3 regions of the Micromonospora sp. NPDC093277 genome follow, and region 2 is predicted to be linked to each of the others. Evidence: riboswitches for the same ligand, from Rfam matches in the RefSeq annotation. Region 2 holds a riboswitch; each other region holds the start of a gene.
What was found. A riboswitch is a leader RNA that binds a small molecule or an ion and turns the genes downstream of it on or off. The one in region 2 is predicted to bind cyclic di-AMP.
Positions count from the first base shown of each region.

Region 1: another riboswitch for cyclic di-AMP. It lies ahead of ACIRG9_RS08095 (coiled-coil domain-containing protein); the one in region 2 lies ahead of ACIRG9_RS12390 (coiled-coil domain-containing protein).
Region 3: another riboswitch for cyclic di-AMP. It lies ahead of ACIRG9_RS10330 (NlpC/P60 family protein); the one in region 2 lies ahead of ACIRG9_RS12390 (coiled-coil domain-containing protein).

Region 1 is NZ_JBIWJO010000003.1:26,900-30,462, forward strand. Features, by position in the region: gene ACIRG9_RS08085 (SRPBCC family protein) at 1-467, shown strand, start outside; gene ACIRG9_RS08090 (hypothetical protein) at 469-954, opposite strand; gene ACIRG9_RS08095 (coiled-coil domain-containing protein) at 1,063-2,127, opposite strand; cyclic di-AMP (ydaO/yuaA leader) riboswitch at 2,133-2,264, opposite strand; gene ACIRG9_RS08100 (cation diffusion facilitator family transporter) at 2,397-3,311, opposite strand; gene ACIRG9_RS08105 (HelD family protein) at 3,433-3,563, opposite strand, start outside.
Region 2 is NZ_JBIWJO010000004.1:452,620-456,182, reverse strand. Features, by position in the region: gene ACIRG9_RS12395 (YibE/F family protein) at 1-1,257, shown strand, start outside; cyclic di-AMP (ydaO/yuaA leader) riboswitch at 1,412-1,545, shown strand; gene ACIRG9_RS12390 (coiled-coil domain-containing protein) at 1,548-2,567, shown strand; gene ACIRG9_RS12385 (carbonic anhydrase) at 2,564-3,232, opposite strand; gene ACIRG9_RS12380 (helix-turn-helix transcriptional regulator) at 3,435-3,563, shown strand, end outside.
Region 3 is NZ_JBIWJO010000004.1:24,330-27,892, forward strand. Features, by position in the region: gene ACIRG9_RS10325 (N-acetylmuramoyl-L-alanine amidase) at 1-1,335, opposite strand, end outside; cyclic di-AMP (ydaO/yuaA leader) riboswitch at 1,572-1,709, shown strand; gene ACIRG9_RS10330 (NlpC/P60 family protein) at 1,722-2,756, shown strand; gene dcd (dCTP deaminase) at 2,819-3,397, opposite strand; gene ACIRG9_RS10340 (pyridoxamine 5'-phosphate oxidase family protein) at 3,476-3,563, shown strand, end outside.

The DNA of each region.
Region 1 (3,563 bases), on a different contig from region 2:
CAAGGGGGTACGGCGTGCTCAGCAGCGACACTTTCAGCTACACCGTGCAGGCCCGCTGTGCCCGGGCGGATGCGGTCGCCCTGCTCAGCGACCTGAGCCGTCAGGGTGAACTGCATCCGCTGATCGTCCGGGTCCGCCAACTGCCGCCCCGGCCCGGCGCGCTGGCCAGCTACGCGATCACCGACCGGCTGGAACTGGGGCCGCTGCACTTCCCGGTCACCTACCAGGCGGACGTGCTGGTCGCCACCGAGGACGAGGTGGTGACGGTGGCTCGCCAGCAGCCCGCCACTACGGTCCGTAACCACACCCGGCTCCGGGACGAGCCAGGTGGCGTGGTGCGCATCGACGTCGAGATCACCCTCTCCGCCCCGGCACCGCTGTTCGGGTACGCCTTCCGGCAGGCCCGGGCGGCCCATCTCGGCCTCGCCAGCCGGCTCGGCGCCACCCTGGAGGGGCAGGCGGGCTGACTCAGGGCCGGGCTGCCTGGGCGGGTGGGCGCAGCCGGCCCCACGGCTTGTAGGTGGACAGCACGGTCATGATGATCAACAGGGTGCTGGACACCGTCGGAGGGATGATCAGGTCCAGCCGGTCCCGGGTGGCGAGGTCCGCCCCCAGTTCGCCGAGCCGGCGCACCGTCGGGGCGAGCAGCAGGAACACCAACCCCAGCATCGCCGTGGTGATCGCGAACTTCACCAGCACCCAGCGCCAACGCAGCAGGCCCCATGGGGTGAGCAGCGCGCTGGCCAGCCCGATCAGCCAGACCAGCACGCTCAGCGGGGCGAAGAGCCAGGTGACCAGCAGGCCCGCGGCCGGGTAGACCACCTCGGGGTCGGCCCCGCGTAGTCCGGCCACGCCCAGGGCGAGCAGCACCAGGTCGGCGCCGAGCCAGCCGAGCGAGGTGACCAGGTGCAGGGTGAGCAGGGCCTTGCGTCCGGGGGGAGAGAGTCGGCTCATGCCCCCGATGCTCGGCCGTCGCCGGCCCGGTGTCGTGGGGCGCGCAGCGACATCCGGCGTACGTCGGTGGGCGTAGGTGGCCCGCCCGGCGGCGGGCCACCTAGCGGCTCAGTAGACCGAGAGGTGTACGTGGTTTGTGTGGTCGCTGGACGGATCGCCGTTGCCGCCGCTGTACGCCTTCCACCCGCTGCTGGGCAGCCAGATCTGCTTGAACCAGATCACGTAGAGCACGGCGAGCGGGTCGGCGTTGCGGATGAAGTACGCCGCCAGGTTGTTGCCGTACGTCTTGTCGCCGCCGCTGGCCACCCCGCCGAAGCCGTCTTTCTGTGCGGCGAAGTCGCAGGCCCGGCCCTTGGGGTGCTCGCCGGAGCCACTGGGCCGGTAGCAGGAGACGTACCGGGTGAACCCGGCCGCCTTGGCCTGCTGTAGCGCGTGCAGCATGCGCGGCGTGATGCAGCCGTCGGCCGGGGTCGGGTCGTTGACGCTGCACGACTCCGCGGGCCAGGAGCCGTCGGCGTTGCGCGGGGCCGGCGTGGCGTTGGCGCGGGACGTGCCCTGCACGCTGCCGCCGCTGGCGGTGGTGGTCGCGGCGGCCTTCTTGTTGGCCACCTCCAGCGCGTGTTCCGCCTGTTCCTTGCGCTTGGCCATCACCGTGACCTGCCGGCGCTGCTCCAGGATCTCACCGTTCAGCGCCGTCTGGGTACGGGTGGCCTGGTCCCGGGTGTCGATCAGGTCGCGCAGCACCCGGTCCTCGTGCGCGGCGACCTGTTGCAGTGTGGCGGCGCGGTCCATGAAGCCCTGTGGGCTGCTGCTGTCGAGCAGCGCCGCGGCGGTGCCGAGCCGCCCGGCCCGGTACGCGAACCCGGCGATCTCGCCGACCTTGGCGTCGCGTACGGCCAGCTCCGCGTTGATCGTCTTCAGTTCGGCGGTGAGCTGCTGCTGCCGTTTCACCGACTGGTTCAGCGCCGCCCGAGCGTCCAGCCAGCCCTTGCCGGCCGCGTCGAGTTGGGCGCGTAGCTCCGCGGTGCCGCCCTCGTCGTCGCCGGGCGCGGCGGCGAGCAGGCCGGTCGGGGCGGCCGAGGCGGGGTGGACCGGTGCGGTCGCGAGGCCGAGGGCGAGAGCCCCGACGAGCAGGGCCGCCAACCGGGTGACCGTCCGTCGTGCAGGTGGCATTCCAGGTGTCCTTCCGTCAACGCCGACCGGGTTAGCTGACGGGTTCGGGACGGAAGATCCCTACCGCTGACGCGGATGCACCCCAGGAAGATGGTTCCCCGGCTCGCCGAGCTGCGGCGATTAGGCGACAGCCGCCGTCGGCGACGCGCTGCGCCGCCGGTGGGGGCCGCGACCGAGCCTACCGGCCGGGCCCCTCCAGTCGAGGGTTAGGAATCGGATGAAAGCCGGCATGAATGCACAATAGCCACTTGGATTTAAGTTTGCCCTAATTACCACTCGACTGGTCCACACTCTCCGGCCGACGCCCCGGGCTCGATCTGCAACGTGGCGTGATCGATCCGGAAGTCGCCGTGCAGGGCGGCCCGGGCGGCGGCCAGCACCTCGCCGACCTCGGCGTCCGGGGCCGTGGTCAGGTGCGCCGACGCCACGTCCATCCCGGAGGTGAGGGTCCAGACGTGCAGGTCGTGGACCTCGGCGACGCCGGGCACCGCGGCCAGCCGGTCGCGCACGGCGGTCACCTGGAGGTGCTCCGGGGCGGCCTGCACCAGGATGCGGACCGCGGCCCGGCCGAGCCGCCAGGTCCGCGGCAGGATGAACAGCCCGATCGCGACGGCGACCAGCGGGTCGGCCCACCACCAGTCGGTGAACGTGATGACCAGCGCGGCGGCGATCACCCCGAGCGAGCCCAGCAGGTCGCCGAGCACCTCCAGGTAGGCCCCGCGCAGGTTGATGCTCTCCTGCGCGCCGGCCCGCAGCAGCGCGAACGCGGCGATGTTGGCGAGCAGGCCGAGCGACGCCACGGCCAGCATCGGCCCGGCGAGCACCTCCGGCGGCTCGCCGAACCGGCGTACCGCCTCGACGAGCACGTAGGCGGCGACCGCGCCGAGCAGGACCGCGTTGGCGAGCGCGGCCAGGACCTCCAGCCGGTAGAGCCCGAAGGTGCGCTGCGGATCGGTGTTGGCTCGCCGGGTGGCGGTGATCGCGGCGAGCGCCATGCCGATGCCGAGCACGTCGGTGAACATGTGCCCGGCGTCCGAGAGCAGGGCCAGCGAGCCGGTGGCGAACGCGGCCACCGCCTCGACCAGCATAAGGGCGGTGAGCAGCCCGAACGCGGCCCAGAGTCGACCCTGGTGGCGGTGTGCGGCGTTGGTGACCGCGCCGCTGTGGTCATGACCTGCGCCCACGCCCACACCCTTTCGTCCCGCGCCCCGCCCGGGCCCAATCTATGCTCACATCGCTATGTATGCAAGTGAAGGCTGAGGGGGGTGGGCCAGCTCAGGCGCCCGCCGCGAACGCGGGCTGTGGTCAGTCCACCGGGTCGAGGGTGGTGAGGCGCTGGGTGGCCCGGGACAGCGCCACGTAGAGCGTCCGCACGCCCGACCCGGGATCGGCCCGGATCTCGCTCGGCGCCACCAGCACCACCCCGTCGTACTCCA
Region 2 (3,563 bases):
GCGACGGTGGTGCCGCTCTTCGTGATCACCGTGGTCGCCGCGCTCGTGCTCTGGCCACGGGACACCGGCCGGGAGCCGGCGGGCGGCCCGGACGTGCCCCGCTACCACGGCACGGTGACCCGGGTGGTGACCGAGCCCTGCCCACCGGCGCCGGAGACGCCGGAGGGCGCCCCGGGCGGATCCACCGGCCCCTGCGGGACCGTCACCGTCACCGCCGAGCAGGGCCCGGACGCCGGGCGACAGGTCGAGGTGCCCGTCCCGGCCGGACCCGGCGCGCCCCGGGTCGAGGTGGGTGACGCGGTCGTGCTGGTCGAGCTGACGGACCCGGCCGACCCGGCGGCGAAGAGCTACCAGATCGCCGAACACCAGCGCGGCGCGCCACTGGCCTGGCTCGCCGCGCTGTTCGCCGTCGCCATCGTCGCGTTCGGCCGCTGGCGCGGGCTGGCCGCACTGGGCGGCCTGGTGGCGAGCTTCGCCGTCCTGCTCGGTTTCATCCTGCCCGGGATCAGCGCCGGCCAGCCGCCGCTGCTGGTGGCGATCGTCGGGTCCGCGCTGATCATGTTCGTGGTGCTCTACCTGACCCACGGGATCACCGCGCAGACCTCGGTGGCGGTGCTCGGCACCCTGGGCAGCCTGGTACTGACCGGCGTCCTCGGCGCGCTGGCCACCGCGGCCACCCATCTGACCGGGTTCGGCAGTGAGGACGCCACCACCCTGTTGATGTTCCAGAACGACGTCGACCTGCACGGGCTGCTCCTGGCCGGCATCATCATCGGCTCGCTCGGCGTGCTGGACGACGTCACCGTCACCCAGGCCGCCACGGTCACCGAGCTGGCGTACGCGAATCCGGGGCTGTCCCGGATCCAGCTCTACCGGGCGGCCACCCGGGTGGGTCGCGCCCACATCGCCTCCACGGTCAACACGATCGTGCTGGCGTACGCGGGCGCGTCGCTGCCGCTGCTGCTCCTGCTCGTCGCCGACTCCCGCCCGCTGAGTCAGATCCTGACCAGCGAGTTCCTGGCCCAGGAGATCGTCCGCAGCATCGTGGCCACGCTCGGCCTGGTCGCCGCCGTACCGCTGACCACCGGGCTGGCCGCGGTGGTCACCGCCGCCGGGCGGCGCGCCGGGTCGGACGGCGAGCCGCCGGTGCCCCCCGCCGCTCGGCCACCGGCGGAACGGGACAATGCTCTGGAGGCGCTCGGCGGGGCGGCCGCGCGGCGGCGCGGGCCGCAGGGGAGCACGGAGGTCGCATGGTGAAACTCCGTAGCGTGACCGTCGGTTCCAAAGGCGACGGCGGTCACGCAGGGCAACGACGAAATCGCACTATTAGTCGGCTTCCGGACGTAGATCGCCGTGGGGACTCTCAGGTAACCTCGCTGCCGGTCACCGCCGAAGGCGCGCTACGGCGCCTGCGGTGCCGCCGCCCAATCGCTCGACGGCGAGCCGGGGAACCAGGTACGAGGGGTGAATCCGCGACCAGCGGTAGGGGCCACTTCCGCCCCGAACCCGGCAGCTAACCCGGTCGGCGGTCTACGGAAGGGAACACTGTGACGGCACCCCTGCGCCGCTGGTTGACACCCGTGGTGGCCGTACTCGCCGCGTTCGCCGTCGTCGCCGGGCCGACCCCGGCCATGGCGGCGCCCACCAACCCCACCCCGTCGGGGCACGAGGAGGACGACGATCCTCCGCTCATCACGGACGTCCTCAACGCCACGAACCGCGCGTACCTGCAGGCCAAGGCGAAGCTCGACAAGTCGCAGCAGCGCCAACGCCAGCTGGCCGGCGAGGTACGCGCCGCGCAGGCCGAACTCGACGCGCTGCGCCCGCAGGTCAGCCAGATCGCCGCACAGTCGTACCGCACCGGCCGGCTCGGCGTGATGGCCATGTTGCTGGAGAGCAACACGCCCGACTCGTTCGTCCAGCGCGCCGCCGCCCTGGACGAGCTGAACATGGTCCACGCGCAGCGGCTCGCGGCGGTCAACGCGGCGAAGACCCGGGCGGAGCAGGCCAAGCTCGCGGTCGAGGCCGAGGTACGCGAGCAGGAGAAGCAGAAGAACGCGATGGCGCGGGAGAAGGTCGCGGCGGAGAAGGCGTTGGCGCTGGTCGGCGGGCGGGGATTCACCGGCGGTCTGGTCTCGGCCACCTCGCCGGTCGCCCGGATCGGGCCCGGTCGCACCGCCGACGGTGACTGGAAGTCCGAGTCGTGCAGCGAGAACGATCCCACCACCTCGGGCTGCATCACGCCGCGCACCCTGCACGCCTACAAGGAGGTCCGGCGAGCCGGCTTCACCCGCTTCGCCGGCTGCTACCGCTCCGGCGGGCCGTGGGAGCACCCGAAGGGTCGGGCCTGCGACTGGTCGTTGCAGAACAGCGGCTTCGCGCCCTGGCACAACAACGACACCCGGATGTACGGCAACAACGTCGCCGCCTTCCTCATCCGCAACGCCGACCGGCTGGGCATCTACTACGTGATCTGGAACCGGCAGATCTGGTTCCCGGCGACCGGTTGGAAGTCCTACAGCGGGCCCTCCAACCACACCGACCACGTCCACATGTCGCTGCTCTAGGGCGTGCCCTGGTCGCTCCCGGCTGGGCCCTGGAGCGTCCCCACGGTGGTCGGGGTGCCTGGCGGCACCTCGGCCACCGTCCGCACCTCGCCCGCGCTGAGCCGGTACGACATGCCGACCACCCCGCACCGGCCGGCGGCCACCAGTTCGGCGATCACGGCGGACCGGGCCAGCAGCGCCTCCAGGGTCTGCGCGATGTGGATGTCGACGATCCCGTCCACGTCCTCGATGCCCTGGCGGGCGGCCTGGCGCAGGCTGGGCACGACGGCCTCGACCACCGCACCGAGGTGCCCGGCCGGTGAGGTACCGGTGGTGACCGCGTCGCGGGCGGCCTGCACCGCCCCGCAGGAGTCGTGGCCGAGCACCACGACCAGCGGTACGCCGAGCACGGTGATCGCGTACTCGACGCTGCCGAGCACCTCGGGTCCGACGGTGTGGCCGGCGGTCCGCACCACGAAGAGGTCACCGAGGCCGCGGTCGAAGATGATCTCGGCGGCGAGGCGGGAGTCGGAGCAGCCGACGATCACCGCGAAGGGGTGCTGGCCGTCGGCGACGGCGGCCCGGTGACCGGCGTCCTGGTTCGGATGGCGAGGCACACCGGTGACGAAGCGGGCGTTGCCGGCGTACAGCTCGGCGAGCGCCTGTTCGGGTGTGTTCGGCGTCATGGCAGTCACCTCGTCCTCGCGCGATACGACCTGGTCGACCCGGTCGGCGGCGGAGACGGCCGCAAGAACCAACGTCACACCCTCAGCGAAGATACGTCAAGATTTACGTGATACAGATTTCATGTGTTTGCGGGCGCTTGACCTGACGGCAACCGGAGGGGGGTCGGGGCAGGAGCCGGAACGCCCCGAGCGGGGTCATACCATGACCATCATGGCGACGACAGCGAGCGAGAACGGGAGCGGCCGTAACTGGACCTTCCTCACCAACCACGGGCACGTGCTGCTGGCCATCGCGCGCAACCCGACCGCCCGGCTGCGGGACGTGGCCGAC
Region 3 (3,563 bases), 430 kb from region 2:
CCCGGTTCCCTTGAACGGCGCCTTCATCAGGTCGAAGTAGTGCGACCAGTCCCAGTACGGTCCCGGATCCCAGTGCATCCCGCCCACGTTCGCGGCGGTGATGCCGGGAACGTTGTCGTGGCCCAGGATGTGCTGCCGGTCCAGCGGGATCTGGAAGCGCAGCGCCAGGTGCCGGACCAGCTTGGCGGAGGTCCGGTACATCGCCTCGGTGTACCAGGTGCCGTGGCCGGCGAAGCCCTCGTGCTCGATGCCGATGGACTTGGCGTTGACGTACCAGTTGCCGGCGTGCCAGCCCACGTCCTTGGCCTTGATGTGCTGGGCGACGTAGCCGTCCACCGAACGCAGCGTGTAGTGCCAGCCCAGGTAGGTCACGTCCTGAACGAGCTGCACGCTCGGGCCGAAGTAGCCCTCGGTGTCGTGGATGATGATGTACTCGATCTTCTGCTGTGCCGGCCGGTTGCCGATGTCGTAGTTGCCGTAGTCGCCGGAACCCGGGCCGTACTTCCCGTAGGGCGCGGGGATCCACTCGCAGGCGAGGCGGACCGGGCACTCCAGGCCGTCCGGCCGCTCGGCGCGACGCAGCCCGAGCTTGTGCAGCCCGGACTGGTCCGGCGTCACCGCCGCGGCGGCGAGGGTCACCTGCTGGCCGTCGTCGGTGATCCGGCTGGCGCCCTGGCTGATCTGGTCGTACACCTCGTCGGCGAAGGCCGCCGCGGCGTCCTCGGTGTCCGCGCCGGAATACCGGGCCACCGCGCCGTACCAGGCCGCCGGGTCGCTGCCGGCGCCGGCCGGCCCACCCAGCTCCTGCTGGTACGAGGCGAGCAGCGCCGCACCGCCCCGGATGTTGGCGACGGCGTCGGTACGCAGCGTCTCCTTCGACTCGCCGGTGAGGTCGGCGGCGGCGTCGAGGGTCTGCAGCGACGCCTGCGGCAGTACGTCGCCGCTCGGCCGCGCCGCGATCGCCGGGTCGAGAACGAGCGGCCGGGACTCGTCGCCGCGCGGGTCCTCGTTCTCGTCGACGTGGGCGCTGGACGGCGTCGAGGCGACCTGGGCCGCGTCGGTCAGGTGCATCGGGCCGTAGCCGCCACTGGTGCTGGGCTGGCCCGCGTGGGTGTCCCAGCGGGACTCCAGGTAGGAGACGCCGAGCAGGACGCTCTGCGGCACGCCGTACTCCGCTGCCGCGGCGGCGTACTGCTGTTGACGGTCCGGGTTGTCGGTGGTTCCGGCGGTGAGGGGCGCCGCCGCGCTGGGGCCGCTGATCGCGAGAGCGGTGGCTGCCGCGACGGTGGCGGCCAGCAATACCCGTCTGCGCGACGTTAGGGCTGAGAGGTGCATCAAACCTCCAGTTCGGGATGGGGGTCACTGCGTCCTCACCCTCGCTCCGCGCATGCCTCCTGGTCAATACCTTTCCAGGTAACGATGTACCCCGAAAGAAACCTTCATGCCCGCGGACCGCGACCGCGAATTTGAGTACGGAGTGTCACGGCGTCGCGGGTTGCGGAATGGTAACGACGATCTCTACTCTGGTCAGTCGTCGACCGGTAGGTTCACCGCCCAGCCCGGGTGGTGGCGGTCGGACACCGCCGAGTCGCCTCCGGGCGAGCCGGGGACCCAGGTACCTGGGGTGAATCCGCACCGTGGTGCGGTAGGGCGGCTCCCTTCCCGCCCGAACCCGTCAGCTAACCCGGTAGGCGGTCAGGAAAGAAGGAGTACGGAGCCCGGTGGCACACCATGCCCCGCGGCGACCGTCGGTCCGGCCGGTCGGCCGGTCGACGGCTGCGCCGCGTACCCGCTGGTCCCGCTTAACCACCGCCCTTGCCGCCCTGGCCGGCACCGCCGTCGTACTGACCGGCGGCGCCACGGCGGCCCACGCCGACCCGTCGGTCACCGAGATCGAGCGGCAGATCGACGCCGACTGGAACAAGCTCGAACCGATCATCGAGCAGGTCAACGCCACCCGCGAGGACCTCGCCGCCAAACGCAAGCAGGCCAACGCGCTGGCCAAACAGATCGCCCCGTTGCAGGCCCAGGTCGACGAGGCCCTCGGGCAGGTCGGTGGGCTCGCCGCCGACGCGTACAAGGGCAACGGCATCTCCACGGTCAACGCGCTGCTGGGCAGCCGGTCGCCGGGCGAGATCGTCAACAGCCTCGAACTGCTCGACCGCTTCGCGCACCGCCAGCAGCAGCAGGTGCAGGCCGTGGCCGACCTGCGCGATCAGTTGGCCGCGAAGAAGAAGCCGCTGGACGACATGGTCGCCCAACTGGCTCGTACCGATGCCCAGCTCTCGGCCAGGAAGAAGCAGATCGACGCCGAGATCGTCCGGCTGGAGAAGCTGCGGCTCAAGGTGTACGGCAACGGCGGCGGCGGCCCGCTGCGCCCGGCGCCCTGCCCCGCCGGCTATCCGGGCGGCCCCGCCGGGGTCGCGGTCAAGTTCGCCTGCGCCCAGATCGGCAAGATCTATGTCTGGGGCGCCGCCGGCCCGGACCACTACGACTGCTCCGGTCTCACCATGGCAGCCTGGGCCAAGGCGGGCGTCTCGATGCCGCACAACGCCCGGCAACAGCACGACGTCACCAAGCGGGTGAGCCGCAGCGAGCTGCGCGCAGGGGACCTGGTCTTCTACTACAGCGACCTGCACCACGTCGCGATGTACGTCGGCGACGGCTGGGTGGTGCACGCCTCCCAGTCGGGCAAACCCATCACGATGAAACGCGTCGACGACGGCCAGATCAACAGCTACGGCCGCCCCGGCTGATGTGAAAGGAGGGGCCCCTTCTTAACGCCTCAGGTAGCGGAAGGGGCCCCTGTCAACACCCGTCAGCGGGTCGACCAGATGCGCCAGTTCTGCCAGGAACGGCTCGGCGTCGGGCCGCGCTGCCCCTGGTAGCGCGAACCGTAGACCGCCGAACCGTACGGGTGCTCGGCCGGCGACGAGAGCCGGAAGATGCAGAGCTGGCCGATCTTCATCCCCGGCCAGAGAGTGATCGGCAGGTTCGCCACGTTCGAGAGCTCCAACGTGACGTGCCCGGAGAAGCCCGGGTCGATGAAGCCGGCGGTCGAGTGGGTGAGCAGCCCCAGCCGGCCCAGGCTCGACTTGCCCTCCAGCCGCCCGGCGAGCTGGTCGCCGAGCGAGATCACCTCAAGCGTGGAGGCGAGCACGAACTCACCCGGGTGCAGCACGAACGGCTCGCCCTCGGGCACCTCCACCAACGAGGTCAGGTCGTCCTGCTGCACGGCCGGGTCGATGTGGGTGTAGAGATGGTTGTTGAAGACCCGGAAGAGCCGGTCGAGGCGTACATCGATGCTGGAAGGCTGCACCAGCGCGGGCTCGAAGGGCTCCAGCGCGAGCGTGCCCGCTTCGATCTCGGAGGCCAGGTCGCGGTCGGAGAGCAGCATCGGAACACCATAGCGACCGGTACGGGTGACCTGCGTGTCGGACTGCGCACTCGTACACTTGTTCGATAGAATGTCCGCATGGCTTCCTGGTCCGAATTCGCCGCCGACGAGCCCCGACTCGCCGACGAGATCCGCCTTCTCCTGCAGCAGTACGGGCCGGGCTTCG